2 linked regions of the Planctomyces sp. SH-PL62 genome follow. The protein of the gene in region 1 interacts with the protein of each later gene in a pairwise test. Links are inferred from orthologs where the notes say so. Each region holds a gene or a part of one and is shown on either strand. Other genes may lie near its edges. The genes, in order: ileS and VT85_RS06440.

Region 1 (7,934 bases):
CCTACGTCCCGGAGAAGCGGTTCGGCCTCTTTCCCGGCGCCGACTGGGACGTCTGGTCGCACAAGTACAATTTGATCGGGCTGCTGACCTATCACCAGTACACCGGCGATCCCGCCGCGCTCGACGCCTGCCGGCGCATGGGCGACCTGCTGATCGCGACCTTCCCGGCGAAGCGGAGCATCCTGGAAGCCGGCACCCACGTCGGCATGGCGGCGACCAGCGTCCTGGAGCCGATCGTCCTGCTGTACCGCTCCACCGGCGACGCGCGATATCTGGACTTCGCCCGCTACCTCGTGAAGTCGTGGGACGAGGCCGGCGGGCCGGAGATCCTGTCGCGCCTCACGGCCGGCAAGGGGGTGGACGAGGTCGGCAACGGCAAGGCGTATGAGATGCTCTCGAACCTCGTCGGCCTCTGCGAGCTGGCCCGCGCGACGGGCGACCGGGCGTACCTCGACCCCGTGATCCACGCCTGGGACGACGTCGTCGCCAACCGGCTGTACGTCACCGGCTCGGCCAGCGCGGGAGAGCACTTCCACGAGGCCCACGTCCTGCCGAATTCGGTCGGCGCCCACATCGGCGAGGTCTGCGTGACGACCACCTGGATCCAGCTCTCGCTGCAACTGCTGCGGTTCACCGGCGAGCGGAAGTACGCCGAGGCGATCGAACTGGCCGCGTACAACCACCTGGCCGCGGCTCAGCATCCGGCGGGCGACGACTGGTGCTATTACACGGCCCTGGAAGGCCGGAAGCAGTACGACGCCCATATCACCTGCTGCCACTCCAGCGGGCCTCGCGGCATGGCCCTGGTCGTGCAGGCGGCCTACCTGACGACCGAGTGGGAGGGCCGCGACGCGGTGATCGTCGAGACGCGGGAGACCTCGGAGGCGACGTTCCCGGTCGCCGGCCGCGACGTCGTGATCGACCAGTCGAGCGAGTTCCCGCGATCGGGGACCTCGACGATGACGCTTCGCGCCTTCGGGCCGTTCGCCCTCTCGATCGTGATCCCGAAGCCGGCCTGGAGCCGCACGCTTCGGGTCTCGACGAAGGGCTCGTCCTCCGAGTTGAAGGTCCTGCCGGACGGCTCGATCGTGCTCTCGTCCAATGATTGGCGCGACGGCACGACGATCCAGGTCAACGTCGATTTGGAGCCGAGGGCGGTCCCCGGCGGCGTTTCCAACCCCGACTGCGCGGCGCTGACCTGGGGCCCGTTCGTCCTGGCGTACGACGAGGCCCGAAACCCCGGCGGCCCCCCCGCGAGGGCCGTCGGCCTGACGGCCTTCGAGAAGGTCGAGGCGGTCCCGGGCCAGGACCTGGCGTTCCGCCTGCCGGTCGTCGGCCGCGATCCCAACGCCGCCCCGTCCCCCGCCGTCCTCGTGCCGTTCGCCGACGCCGGCTCGACCGGCGGCGCGTATCGCGTCTGGCTCCGCGCGCCGGGCGTCCCGCTCGCCGTGCGCGACTCGATCCTCGCCTACGCCGAGGAGTCCCGCTCGCGCGAGGGGAACGTCGGCGGCTCGATCAACGACGGCGATCCGGAGACCTACGTCGTGACCTTCGACGCCCGCAAGCCGAAGGACGGCGAAGATTGGTACGCCGTCGCCCTCACCGAGCCGACCCCGGTCCGTCGCGTCGTCTTCCGGCACGGCCGAACCTTCCACGACGGCGGCTGGTTCGACGCGACGAAGGGGAAGCCGCGCGTGCAGATCCGACGCGACGCCGAGGGCCCCTGGGAGACCATCGGCGAGCTGGCCGACTACCCCGCCGCGACCGCGACCCAGGCCGCCGACCTCAAGCCCGGCCAGCCGTTCGAACTGAAGCTCAAGGAGCCCGTCGCCGCGCGAGGCGTTCGCGTCGTCGGCGTCCCCGCCTCGGGCGACGCCCCCGATCAGGCCTTCTCCTCCTGCGCGGAGCTGGAGGCGTTCTCGGAGTAAGCCCTTCGCCTTTTACGCTCGCAGGAGAGTCCGATGAACTCGCAAACGCCGGCCGCGTCCCAGGGCCCTTCGGCGAACGCGCCCCCCTTCACGGCGGAGTCGGCCGCTCGGAAAGTCCGGGCGGCCGAGGACGCCTGGAACTCGCGCGATCCCGACCGCGTGGCCCTCGCCTACACCGAGGACTCCGCGTGGCGCAACCGCTCGGAATTCCTCGTCGGTCGCGACGAGATCCGGGCCTTCCTCGCCCGCAAGTGGGCGAAGGAGCTTGACTACCGGCTGGTCAAGGCCTTGTGGGCCTTCACCGACGCCCACATCGCCGTCCGATTCCGCTACGAGTGGCGCGACGATTCGGGCCGCTGGTATCGCAGCTACGGCAACGAGCTGTGGGAGTTCGACGAGAAGGGCCTGATGCGCCGTCGCGAGGCCAGCATCAACGACGTCTCGATCCGCGAGGACGAGCGCACGTTCCACTGGCCCGCGCCCGGTCCCCGCCCGGCGGATCATCCCGGCATCCCGGACGTCCGGTGAGCCAAGAGGATCGGGGAGGGAGGAGACGAGATCAGACGTCCGGCTCGTCTCCCGGCGAGACGATCCGCACCCGACGGCCTTCGATGCGAAGGCGGCCGGAGGCATAGAGGGCGACGGCTTCGGGGAGGGCCTCGCGTTCGGCCTCGAAGACGCGGGCGGCCAGGGCGCGGGCGTCGTCGCCTTCCAGCACGGGGACGGTCTTCTGGAGGATGATCGGGCCTTCGTCGTACTCGTCGCTGGCGAAGTGGACGGTGCAGCCGCTGATCTTCACGCCGTAGTCGAGAGCGGCCTGGTGGACGCGATCGCCATAGTAGCCCTTGCCGCAGAACGACGGGATCAGGCCGGGGTGGATGTTGACGACCCTCCCCTTGAAGTCGTCGGGGATCTTGACCAGGGCGAGGAATCCGGCGAGCAGGACGAGGTCCGCCCCGCTCTCCCGGATCGGATCGAAGACCGACGCGCTGAAGGCTTCGAGGTCGGTCCGTTGCCTGGCCGAGTCGGCGACGGCGACGGGGAGCCCGACCTTCTCGGCCCTGGCGATCGCGGCGATCCCGCCGCGGCTGGCGACGACCTGGACGACCCGGGCGTCGAGCGTCCCGGCTTCGATCCGGTCGAGCAGGTTCTGGAGCGTGGTGCCGCCCCCGGAGACGCAGACCCCCAGCCGGATCGGCGAGATCGGCCGGCGCGGGGGGCCGCTCGGCGTCGAGGTCATCGGGCCGGGCCCTTCTCGGCCTGGGCCGTCACGACGCGGACGCAGCGCTCGCAGAGCGTCGGGTGTTCGGCGGCCCGGCCGACGCTCGGCCGGTAGTTCCAGCAACGCTCGCACTTGCCGTACGACGAGCGCGAGGCCGACACCGCGAACCGATCGGCGCCGGCCGCCGGGGCCCCTTCCGCCTCGCGGACCTCGACTTCCGAGACCAGGCAGATGGTCGCCAGCAGGTCGCGGTCGGCCTGGAGGAGCGGCAGGTCGGCCGTCGGGACCGTGATCACCACGGACGCCTCCTGGGCGCTGCCGATCGTCTTGTCCTTGCGAAGCCCTTCGAGCGCCCGGAGGATGGCGTCGCGGGCCTCGCTGAGGACGTCCCAGCGCGCGTCGCGCTCGTGGTCGTCCCAGCGGGGGTCGGGCTCGGGGAACGTCGCCAGGTGGACGCTCGCCGGGAAGCCCTGGCCGTGCGGCAGGTAGCCCCAGGATTCCTCGGCCGTGTGCGGGAGGATCGGCGCCAGCAGCCGGGTCAGGACGTCGTGCAGCTTGGACAGGACGAACTGCGCGGCGCGGCGGTCGGGGCCCAGGGGCTCCTCGGCGTAGAGCCGGTCCTTCAGCACGTCGAGGTAGAAGCTCGACAGCTCCACCGAGAAGAACTGGTAGATCCGCGAATAGACCCGGTAGAACTCGAACCGCTCATAGGCGGCGAGGGCGTCGCGGATCACCTGGTTGAGCTGGCCGAGGGCCCAGTGGTCGATCTCGTGGAGGGTCGCCAGGTCGACGGTCGTCGGGTCGAACCCGGCGTAGTCCTCCAGGTTCCCCAGGAGGTAGCGGAACGTGTTGCGGATCTTGCGATACGCCTCGGACGCTTCCTTGATCGAGCGTTCGCTGATCCGGATGTCGTCGGCGTAGTCCATGCTGGAGACCATGAGCCGGAGGACGTCGGCGCCGTGCTGCTCGGTCGCCTTGACGGCGGGGATGGCGTTGCCCTCGGACTTGGCCATCTTCCGGCCCTTGTCGTCGACGACGAACCCGTGGGTCAGGATGCTCTCGAACGGGGCCTTCCCCGTGGTCCCGACCGCCGTCAGGATCGACGACTGGAACCAGCCGCGATGCTGGTCGGAGCCCTCCAGGTACATGTGCGCGGGGAAGCCCAGTTCGAAGCCCCCGCCCCCGGCCAGCACGGCCCGGTGGCTGGATCCGGATTCGAACCAGACGTCCAGGATGTCCCCTTCCTTGCGGAAGCTGGTCCCGCCGCATTGGGGGCACTTCGCGCCGGGGGGGAGGATCTCCTCGACGGGCTTGCCGAACCAGGCGTCGGCCCCTTCCTTGCGGAAGAGGTCGCGGAAATGGCGGGCGGTCTCGGCGGTGAGGAGCTGGGCGTTGCAGGCGGTGCAGCCCAGGGCCGGGATCGGCACGCCCCACGACCGCTGGCGGCTGATGCACCAGTCCGGCCGGAGCGACACCATCGCCTCGATCCGCGACTGGCCCCACTCGGGATACCACTTGACGTTCTTGATCTCCTCCAACGTCCGCCCGCGAAGGTCGTTGCGGTCCACGCCGACGAACCACTGCTCGGTCGCCCGGAAGATGACCGGCTTCTTGCAGCGCCAGCAATGGGGGTAGCTGTGCGTCAGCGGCGTCTCGACGTAGAGGTCGCCCGACTCCTTGAGATGAGCGACGACCTTGGGATTGCCCGCCAGGACGTGGAGGCCGACGAGCCATTCGGGGGCCTCGTCGGTGAACTTGCCCGCCGGGTCGACCGGGCTCAGGACCGGGAGTTGATAGGCGCGCCCGGTCAGGTAGTCCTCGCCGCCGTGGCCGGGGGCGGTGTGGACCAGCCCGGTGCCGTCGTCGACGCTGACGTAGGTCGCCAGCACGATCGGCGAGACCCGCTGCACGAACGGGTGGCGGTACTCCGCGTGCTCCAGCTCGCGACCCTTGCAGCGGCCGACCTCGACGAAGTCGGCGACCCTCTTCAGCTCCATGACCCTGGCGACGAGGTCCGCCCCCAGGATCGTGCGGACGGTCCGGCCGGACTCGGGGTCGGTGTAGCGGACGCCGGCGTAGGTCAGGTCGGGGTGGACGGCGATGGCGACGTTGGCCGGGAGGGTCCAGGGGGTCGTCGTCCAGATCATCGCCCGCCAGTCCTCGGCCTTCGAGCCGTCGGCCTGGAGCCAGGCGTCGGGGACGCCGGCGACCATCGGGAAGTTGACGTAGATGCTGGGCGAGGTCGAGTCGCGGTACTCCAGCTCGGCCTCGGCCAGCGCGGTCTGGTCGGAGGTGCACCAGTGGATCGGCTTGAGCTGGCGGAAGACGTAGCCGCCGTCGAGGAGGTCGGCCAGGACGTCGACGATCCCGGCCTCGTAGCGGTGGTCGAGGGTCAGGTAGGGATCGTCCCAGTCGCCGAGCACTCCCAGGCGGCGGAACTGCGCGCGCTGGACGTCGACCCACTTCATGGCCTCGACGCGGCAGAGCTCGCGGATCTCGGCGCGGCTGAGGGACGCGGCCTTCGAGCCCAGGTCCTTCATGACCTTGTGCTCGATCGGCAGGCCGTGGGTGTCCCAGCCGGGGACGTAAGGGCTGTCGAAGCCGCGCATCGAGAGCGAGCGGACGACGAAGTCCTTGAGCATCTTGTTGAGGGCCGTCCCCATGTGGATGTCGCCGTTGGCGTACGGCGGGCCGTCGTGGAGCACGCGGCGGGGGGCCTCCTTGCGGGCGCGGCGGAGCTGGCCGTAGAGGTCCTGCTCGCGCCAGCTCTCCTGCATCTTCGGCTCGCGGGCGGGCAGGTTGGCCTTCATCTCGAACCCGGTGGCGGGCAGGTTCAAGGTCTCTTTATACGGCTTGGCGTTCGTGGACATGACGCTTCGGGATCCCTGGATCGGTGCGAGGGGGCTCGACTCTTGGCCTCGTTCCGGCTCAGCCCGGCCAGCGTTCGAGGACGCCCCGGACGATGGTGCGGAGCTTGGCTTCGGCCTGGTTGGCGACGGCGATGATGTCCTCGATCCGCGCCGGCTCCAGCGCGTCGGGCAGGCACATGTCGGTGACGATCGAGAAGCCCAGGACCTTGATCCCGGCGTGGACGGCGACCAGGACCTCGGGGATCGTGGACATGCCGACGACGTCGGCCCCGATGGCGCGGAGGAATCGGTACTCGGCCCGGGTCTCCAGGTTCGGGCCCGTCACCGCCACGTAGACGCCCCGATGGGCGACGACGTTCGCTTCAAGGGCCACGCGGAGGGCCAGATCCTGCAGCCCCTCGTCGTAGGGCCCGCTCATATCCGGGAAGCGGGGGCCGAGGCGGTCGTCGTTGGGGCCGATGAGTGGGTTGAGGCCCAGCAGGTTGATGTGGTCTTCGATGACCATGAGGTCCCCCTTGCGGAACTGGGGGTTCAGGCCGCCGCAGGCGTTGGAGACCACGAGCAACTCGCAGCCCATCTCCTTCATCACGCGGATCGGGAACGTCACCTGGGCGGCGGAGTAGCCCTCGTACAGGTGGAACCGCCCTTCCATCGCCATCACGGGATGGCCGGCGAGGGTCCCGCAGACGAGCTGGCCGGCGTGGCCCTCGACCGTGGAGCGCGGGAAGTGGGGGATCTTGGGGTATGGGATCGCGACCGGCGACTCGATCTCGCGGGCCAGGGCTCCCAGGCCGGTGCCCAGCACCAGGCCGATTCGCGGGCTTCCTTGCCAGGACGCCCGGACGGCCTTCGCGGCCTCCTGGACGTGCTCCCAATCGTGATGGGTCATCGAACTTCCCGTGGCTCGTGTCGAGGGACGAGGGCAAAAAAAAAAGGCGGGCGCCGCTCACCGTCCGGGGATCGGTGGGCGGCGCCCGCCCTCTTCAGCGGGTTTGGGCCGGCGCGGCCGGGGCGTTCCGGAACGAATCGGCGGCGGGGCCGATCAGAGGATGAACTCGAAGCGGCGGATCAACCGCTGGAAGCGAGGATCGCGGCGGAGCGTCTTCAGGTCGGGGTCGTGCCGCAGCCGCTCCTGGCACTGGTAGCCCAGCTCCAGGGACCGTTGCAGGCCAGCGAAGGCGGGATCGATCATGCCCATCATCGCGTAGCTGCACGCCAGGTTGTACCAGGCGATTGCATCTTCGGGGAGGAGCCGGACGAGCCTGCGGTCGAGCTGCAACGCGCGAGTGTACAACCCCTTGGCCGCGAGGTTGTTGGCGTGCACGCGGAGGACTTCGACGAGGTACGGGTCGCGTTCCAGGATGCCGCCGAGGAACTCGATTTCAAAATCGCGCTGGGATTGCTCGCGCACCCTTCGCGTCGAGGTCTCAGGAGTCGGCCGATCTCCGGTGGAATCCCCCATCCAGTCGTTCGATCCACCCATCGCTTCGTCTCCCTTCGTACCTGCCACCGACATCGTCCCATCGCCCGGCGAAGCGCCGAGGGAGGGTGGCCGATACGGCGATCTCTCTTAGAATATCCCGAAGTCATGACGTGCGGCAAGGTGCATTCTCGCTTCTCCTCCCGGAAATCCCCCGCGCACGCCCGCGTAAACGGAGAAGAGGCAGGCCGTGGGGCCTGCCTCTTCCGGGATTGCTCGTCGGGTCCCCGGCGGGGTCCGTCGGGGCTCAGTCGATGTCTTCTTCGTCTTCCTCGTCGATGTCGTCGAACTCGTCGTCGTCATCGTCGTCGAAGTCGTCTTCATCCTCGTCGACGTCGATGTCCTCGATCTCGTCGTCGAGCTCTTCGTCGATGTCTTCCTCGTCGTCGTCGAAGTCCTCGTCGATGTCTTCCTCATCGTCGAGTTCGTCGAAC
Region 2 (7,352 bases), 830 kb from region 1 along the record:
CCAGAGCTCGGCGACCTCGGGGTTCTCCCCCTCGCCCTCGCCCAGCTCGTCCTGGATGGCCTTGAGCTGCTGGCGGAGGAAGTGGTCGCGCTGGGCCTTGGAGAGTTCGGAGCCGACCTGCTCCTGGATCTTGGTGGAGAGTTCCAGCACCGCGAGTTGGCGGGAGAGGAACTGGGAGAGCCGCTCCAGGCGGAGCCGGACGTTGACCTCGCCGAGCATCATCTGCCGCTCCTCGATGGAGAACGGCAGGCTCGACGCCAGCAGGTCCGCGAGCCTTCCCGGCTCGTGCGTGTTCATCGCCGCGACCTGGAGCTCCTCGGGGATCTGCTGGCTCTGGTCGACCATCCGCTGGAACAGGCGGTTGACGTGGTGGACCAGGGCGTCGACTTCCACCCCCCCCTCGTCGATCTCCTCCAGCGGCTCGACCTCGCCGATCAGGTACGGCTCGGTCTGCACGACGTTCACCAGGCGGGCGCGCGTCTGCCCCTGGCAGACGATCCGGGTGGAACCGTCCGGAAACTTGAGCATCTTCAGGACGGTGCCCACGCAGATCGTCGGGAAAAGGTCGTTCATCCCGGGATCGTCGATCTCGGGATGGAGCTGGCTGGCCAGCCCGACCAGCCGCTCGCCGACCATCACCTCGTCGACCAGTCGGATCCCGCTGGGGCGGTTCACCACCAGGGGCACCACCGTCTGCGGGAACACCAGGTCCGAACGCAACGGCAAGAGAGGCAATCGATTGGAACGTTCCGGAGCCGCGCCCGCGGCGGCCGACTCCTCATGCACCCCGTCCGGACCTTCGCGATCCGTCCCCTCTTCCCGGGCCGCCGGACGCTTCCGTGACGACGGCTTTTTCGTGCGTGCGCCCATGGATTCCTGTTCTGCTCTCGCTCTCAAAGGATGCACCGCGGCCTCGCCCTCGGCTCGATCGGCGGGGACGGACCCGTGAATTGTGGTCCATCGCCTTCGGAAAGGGAAGAGGGCACCCGACGCCCTCCAGGGTTCCGACGTAAATTCTCAACCTGGCGTCACCTACGACGACCAGCCCCGTACGGGCCGAGACACCGTCTCGGACAAACGTTCACTGCCGCCACCAGTCGTCGTCGCGAGACCCGAAAGCCTGCGAGTCGTGCATCGATTGGAGGACCTGGAAATTCAGGAACGCGAAATAGCCCATGAAGACGGCGAGGAACAAATTCCCGGTCCGCACACCCAGGAGCAAGGCGAGCACGCCGGCCGTCAGCAGCGACAGGATGTGGCTCCGGCGCACGCCGTGGCGTCGGTCGACCTGCGACATGACGATCTGCGAGGCCTGGCCGCCGTCGAGCGGCCAGATGGGGAGCAGGTTCACGAGCGTCCAGTACAAGTTGATCTGGAGCAGGTTGAAATAGAGTTCCGCGTTCGTCGAGTTCTGGAGCTTCTGGACCCCGCCCATCACGCTCCCCGGGTCGGGAGTCAGGCCCACCACCATCTTCATGAAGGCCAGGTGCTCGCCCGGCGTCATCCCCAGGGCCAGGCTCGCGACGATCAGGGTCAGGAGGAACAGGAGCAGGCCGGCCGCCGGGCCTCCCAGGATCACCGCCAGCCGCTGCCCCGGGGTGCGTTCGGACCCGGAGTAGCAGAGCCCCCCCAGGCTGTAGAGCACGATCGACGGCGAGCCGCCGAACCGTCGGCCCATCAGGGCGTGGCCGAACTCGTGGACCAGGATCGAGACGAACACGCAGCCGATCCAGAGCGCGACCTTCCCCAGATCGCCGTCGTTCCAGCCGAGCACCGCCGTGACCAGCCAGAACAGCGGGTGGACGCGCACCGGCACGTTCAGGAGCTGGAACCTCAGGTCGTAGGACGTACTCGGCGCGACGCTGCTCATCAGGATCCTCGCAGTTCCCCGTCGCCGGGCGACGGGCCTGGAAGCGGACTTGGGGTCGAGCCTACAATAGTACCGTCGCGCCCGCCCCGTCGGCCAACGGATCGCAGTCGGTCCGGGCGGACCACTCCCGGATCTCACCCACCTACCCATGAAATTTACGAAGATGCACGGCCTGGGCAACGACTACGTCTACGTCGAGACGTTCTCTCAGCCCGCCCCGGCCGATCCCGGCGAGCTGGCCCGCGCGGTCAGCGACCGCCATTTCGCCATCGGCTCGGACGGCCTGATCCTCATCATGCCGAGCGATCGGGCCGACGCCCGGATGCGGATGTTCAACAGCGACGGCTCCGAGGGCGAGATGTGCGGCAACGGCGTACGTTGCGTCGCCAAGTTCATCCACGACCACGGCATCGCGGCCCGCCCTCGCGTCACCGTGGAGACCGGTCGGGGCGTCCTGACCCTGGACCTGACCGTCGAGGCCGGCGAGGCCCGGCTCGTGCGCGTCGACATGGGAGCCCCGATCCTCCGCGCCGAGGAGATCCCGACGAACCTGCCGGGCGATCCCGTGATCGACGTGCCGTTGGAGATCGGCGGCAAGGACTTCCTCCTCACCGCCGTCTCGATGGGCAACCCCCACGCCGTCCTGTTCGTGGACGACGTCGCGGCCTTCCCGCTGGAGGCTTTGGGCCCGTTGATCGAGCGCCATCCCGCGTTCCCGAAGCGCGTGAACGTCCACGTCGTCGAGGTCGTCTCCCCGAGCGAGGTCCGCATGCGCACCTGGGAGCGCGGCTCCGGCGTGACCCTGGCCTGCGGCACCGGTGCCTGCGCCGTCTGCGTCGCCGGCGTCCTGACGGGTCGCACCGGCGGCCGCATCCTCGCCCATCTCCCGGGCGGCGACCTGGAACTCGAATGGCCCGACCGCGACGCCTCGGTCTTCATGACCGGCCCCGCCACCGAGGTCTTCTCCGGGACCTGGCCGCAGGCGTGATCCTCGTCCTCGCCCCCCGGGGGGGCGAGGTTCCGAGGACGTCGCCGCCCTCGATCAATACGCCGGCTTGTGCTGGTCGACGTTCGCCTTGTTGATGAGGCGGAGGGGGGTGACGACTTCCTGGTCGACGGTCTCGCCCTTGAGTTTGGCCGCCATGACCTCCACGGCCTTCGCCCCTTGTTCGCGAGGGTCCTGGAGGATGGTGCAGGCGAGGCGGCCGTCGCGGACGGCGTCGAACGCGGCCTGGCTGCCGTCGAAGCCGAGGACCATCACGTCTTTCCAGCCTTCGGCCTGGGCAACCTCGGCGGCGGGCAGGGCCATCTCGTCGGACTGGGCCACCACGGCGCGGATCTCGCCCGGCTGGAAGCGACGGACCAGGTCGGTCATGACGCTCTTGGCCTTGTCCTCCTGGAAGCCGGCGAATCGACTGTCGGCGACCTCGATCTCGGGGTGCTTCTGGAGCACGGCCATCAGGCCCGCGTTCCGCTTGCGCTGGGGGCTCGAACCCTCGGTCCCTTCCAGGTAGACGATCTTGCCCCCCTTGGGGCCGAGCAGCCGCACCAGCTCCTCACCCTGGAGGACGCCCCCCTCGGCGTCGTCGGCCCCGACGTAGCTGACGACCTCGCCGCCGTTGATGCGGCGGTTCAACGCCAGGATCGGCACCGAAACGCGATTCGCCGCCTCGACGGCCGGCGTCAGCGCGTCCTCGTCGCGAGGGCAGAGGATCACGGCCTTGAGGCCCAGGTTAAGGAGCGTCTCCACCTGCGCGATCTGCTTGGCGTCGTCGTCCTGGCCGTCGCGGACGTCGACCTCCAGCCCCAGCTCCCTGGCCTTCGCCTCCATCCCGTCCTTCATGGCGAGGAAGAACGGGTGGTTGAACGTCGGCAGGACCGCGCCGATTCGGCCGGAAGATGACGCCGAAGCCGGCGACGCCCCCCCCTCGGTCGAGGCCGACTTCTCGGCGCAACCGACGGCCAGGGGGGCCAGGAACAACAGGAAGGCCAGCTCGGCCGGCCGCTTCATCGGGAACATGGTTTCGACTCCGGGGCGCGACGCGACGGCCTCGGCGGGTCGCGTTCGGGAAGGTTCGCCTCGCACGTCGGACCATTGTGCCGCCGGGGCCGGGGGGCGGTCAACGCACCGTCAACGGAGTTCCAGCGGCTCGATCGTCACCTTGCCCTGGACCCGGAGGATGGGCAGGAACGACTCGAACGGCGAAACGCCTTCCAGGCTCGACTCCGAGAGCTTGATGTGCGTGGCGTCCACCTGCGCCTGGTCGAACGACGAGTCGAGCGCGACCCAGCGGTTGTTGACGTAGACCTCGTGCCACATGTGGAAGCCGAACCCCTTCGCCTTCAGCTCCTTGCTGTCGACATAGATCAGGCCCACGGCGACCCGCGACGGGATCCCCTTCGCCCGCGACATCGCCGCGGCCAGCACGGAGTGCTCGGTGCAGTCGCCGGTCAGGTTCTGCGCGGCCTCGCTGGCCGGGGCGAACGTCGTTTCGAAGTTGCTCCGCATGTTCTGGAAGACCCAGTGGTTGATGCGGACGGCCTGGTCCCAGGGGGCCACCGCTTCGGCCACGGCCCGATCGGCCAGCCGCTTCACGCGGGCGTCGGCGCTGGTGATCATCCCGTTGGGGCGGAGGAACTCGGGGTCGACGGCCGCGGTCCCGGCCTCGCCGTCGTTGGGGCCCATCGTCTGGATGATGAGCGTCGCCGACTTGCCGTCGCCCGTGGCCTGGATCGACTGGCGACGGTCGGCGGGGATGATCTTGGCCGGGTCCTCGTCCTTGTGGGTGATCAGGTATTTGATGTACTGGGTCTGGTACGGGGTGGGGATCTCGCGCTCCGACTTGACGATGGTGCCGCGGATCTGGTCGTACTTGATCCGGCCGCCGGGGGCCTTGGCGCCCTGCTCGGTGGTCCGGTAGGTCGTCATCCCCCCCAGCAGGTCGACGTCCTGCTTCAGCACCTGGCCGCCGGCGTCCACCCAGAGGACCGCGCTCAGCTCGGGACGAGGCTTGCCGTCGAGCGTGGCGAGCTGCTCGATCTTGCGGAGCGGTCGCTTCAGGCCGTCGCCCAGTTCCACGTCGGCCGTCGGCCCGGCCTTCATCTCGATGTCCACCACCCGGTTCAGGTCGGGGATGTACATCTTGAGGGTCCGGCTCTCTCCTTCGGTCATCGGCTTCTTCGCCATGCTCTGTTCGGCCGCATAGGGGCCTCGGACCTCGGGACCCCAGGGGATCACCTGCTCCTGACGCTGCTTGGTCCCTTCGAGGATCAGCTTCATCTGACCGTTGACCGCGTCGCCGAAGACCCGGATTTCGTTGTCGCTGGTCAGGGTTCGGGTGTCGAGCCGGAGGACCTCCCCCTCGGGGGTCTCGATCGTCCCGTACATCATCTTCTGGACCACCACGTCGTCGCCCCGGCGGAAGCTCAGGACGGTGTCGACCCGCACGCGGTTGAGCGGCCGGCCCTTCTCGCTCACCTTCTCGATGAAGGTGTGGATGTAGCCGATCTTGTTACCGGCGAGGAAGACGGCGTCCCACGCGTCCTCCCCGCGGGCGGGCGCGGTCGACGCGCCCGCGAAGACGGCGGCGGCGACCGCGAACAGGATCGGCGAAAGCCGCAGCGGACGCAGGCGGCGAAGACGAATCCGGTACATGACCCTGAACCCTTTCCCTGGACCAGCATCGAGGCCGACTCGGACGCGCCCGGCGCGCGGAATCCCCCGTGCCACTATCGGCGAAAGCCCGGCGAGGCCTCAAGCTCAAGTCCCGGCCGGCTTCTCGGCCCGCGCCGCCGCATGCTAGACTGAGGCCCGGCCCCGCCCCCCCAATTTCGCAATCACGACCGCCGGTCGGCTGGACGATGCCATGGAGAGCCTGGAAACCGAACGGCTGACGCTCCGCCAGTTCCGCGAGTCCGACCTCGACGCCTACGCCGAGATGACGAGCGACCCCGAGGTCATGAGGTATCTGGGCTCCGGCCCGATGAACCGCGCCGAGGCGTGGCGCAACATGGCCACGATCCTCGGCCACTGGACCCTCCGGGGCTTCGGGATCTGGGCCGTGGAGGAGCGGGCCGGCGGCGCGTTGATCGGCCGGGTCGGCTGCTGGCGTCCCGAGGGCTGGCCGGGCCTGGAGGTCGGCTGGATGCTCCGGCGAGCCTCCTGGGGCCAGGGCTTCGCCACCGAGGCGGCCCGGGCGTCGCTGGACGTCGCCTTCGAACGTTTGGGCGAGAATCACGTCATCAGCATGATCCAGGGCGACAACCAGCCGTCGATCCGCGTGGCTCGGCGGCTGGGGATGCGGCTCGAAGGTCGGACCGAGGTGTTCGACATCCCCGTCGCGGTCTACGGCATCCGGCGCGTCGGCGTCGTCCCGCCCACGCGCCGGAAGTGACCCGAAGCGGCGACCGATCCGATCAGCCCGCGCTCTTCTCCTTGTTACGCTTCCGGGTGGCCGCGGCCTTCTTGGCCGCCTCCGAGCGGGCCGAAGCCGGTCGCGCCGCCGAGGCCGCCCCCCCCGCCTCGCCCCCCTTCTTGCTGGAGACCTTGGTGTCGGGCTTGCCGCGCCCGCTCCCGGACTTGTTCCCCCCGCCCGACTCCTTGTTGACGGTCGCCCAGGCGCGGCTCTCCGCTTCCTTTTCATCGACCCCGCGCGCCTCATATCCCTCGGCGATGTGCTCCGCCTTGCGCTTCTGCTTGTCGGTATACTTGGATTTGTCGCCTTGCGGCATGGTCGGGCCCTCCTTCGCGTTAGGGATTCTCGGTGTTCGTGCTCCGAGCACCGGAACACGCTCCAAATCCCGCGCCGAAGGGGGCGGAATCCTCCGAATTTTTGGGGGGATCTCCGGCTTGCATGAAAGATGGCGGTCTGGTCGCCGCTCGCTCCGGTCGTTAGAATGGGAGAATTTCCAGAATTCGACCGCAAAGCCGGTTTCGAACTACCAATACGGCCGGCGTATCTCTATAATCCGGCTTGGCTGGAAACCGAACGAGCGCGTGCCGAAGATCCCAACAGAGCTTCTCGTCTGCCTCTTCCGCCTTTCCACCGCCTTGGGCCGCACAGTCGGCCCCTTTCAGGACCCGGAAAGTGAGAGTAGATGGGTCGAGTCGAGTCGCCACGCTAGGAGTTTGAAGGTGGGCAAGAAACTGTACGTCGGGAATCTTTCGTACCGCGTCAACAGCTCGGATCTCGAGCAGCTGTTCTCGCAGTACGGCACCGTCGAGAGCGCCGAGGTCATCTCGGACCGCGAGACCGGCCGCAGCAAAGGGTTCGGTTTCGTGGAAATGAGCTCGGACGCCGAGGCCCAGGCCGCCATCGACGGCCTGCACGATCATGAGTCCGACGGCCGTCGGCTCACCGTCAACGAGGCTCGTCCTCGCGAGCCCCGCTCGGGCGGCGGCGGCTACGGCGGCGGCGGCGGCGGTCGTGGCGGCTACGGCGGTGGCGGCGGCTACGGCGGTGGCGGCGGCTACGGCGGCGGT

Evidence for each region.
Region 2: the proteins of ileS (region 1) and VT85_RS06440 interact in binary tests that used the Escherichia coli proteins (3 or more experiments, as listed by UniProt). The link is inferred for Planctomyces sp. SH-PL62 from one-to-one orthologs.

What each region holds. Positions count from the first base shown.
Region 1 is NZ_CP011273.1:828,448-836,381, reverse strand. The notes cover bases 2,965-6,355. They hold ileS (isoleucine--tRNA ligase), read right to left. Parts: upstream 6,021-6,355; coding sequence 3,165-6,020; downstream 2,965-3,164. Other genes in these bases: VT85_RS03240 (purine-nucleoside phosphorylase), read right to left, coding at 6,079-6,355; purN (phosphoribosylglycinamide formyltransferase), read right to left, coding at 2,965-3,168. Also shown: VT85_RS03260 (beta-L-arabinofuranosidase domain-containing protein), read left to right, coding at 1-1,928; VT85_RS03255 (DUF1348 family protein), read left to right, coding at 1,962-2,456; more of purN, read right to left, coding at 2,488-2,964; more of VT85_RS03240, read right to left, coding at 6,356-6,909; VT85_RS03235 (TPR end-of-group domain-containing protein), read right to left, coding at 7,063-7,503; VT85_RS27330 (hypothetical protein), read right to left, coding at 7,748-7,934. UniProt on the Escherichia coli protein: Catalyzes the attachment of isoleucine to tRNA(Ile). As IleRS can inadvertently accommodate and process structurally similar amino acids such as valine, to avoid such errors it has two additional distinct tRNA(Ile)-dependent editing activities.
Region 2 is NZ_CP011273.1:1,659,352-1,666,703, forward strand. The notes cover bases 1,902-4,710. They hold VT85_RS06440 (sugar ABC transporter substrate-binding protein), read right to left. Parts: upstream 3,891-4,710; coding sequence 2,913-3,890; downstream 1,902-2,912. Other genes in these bases: dapF (diaminopimelate epimerase), read left to right, coding at 2,019-2,858; VT85_RS06445 (transglutaminase-like domain-containing protein), read right to left, coding at 4,002-4,710. In the rest of the region: lon (endopeptidase La), read right to left, coding at 1-870; VT85_RS06430 (site-2 protease family protein), read right to left, coding at 1,082-1,870; more of VT85_RS06445, read right to left, coding at 4,711-5,525; VT85_RS06450 (GNAT family N-acetyltransferase), read left to right, coding at 5,737-6,264; VT85_RS06455 (plasmid stabilization protein), read right to left, coding at 6,287-6,601; VT85_RS28980 (RNA recognition motif domain-containing protein), read left to right, coding at 7,005-7,352. UniProt on the Escherichia coli protein: Part of the ABC transporter complex RbsABC involved in ribose import. Binds ribose. Also serves as the primary chemoreceptor for chemotaxis.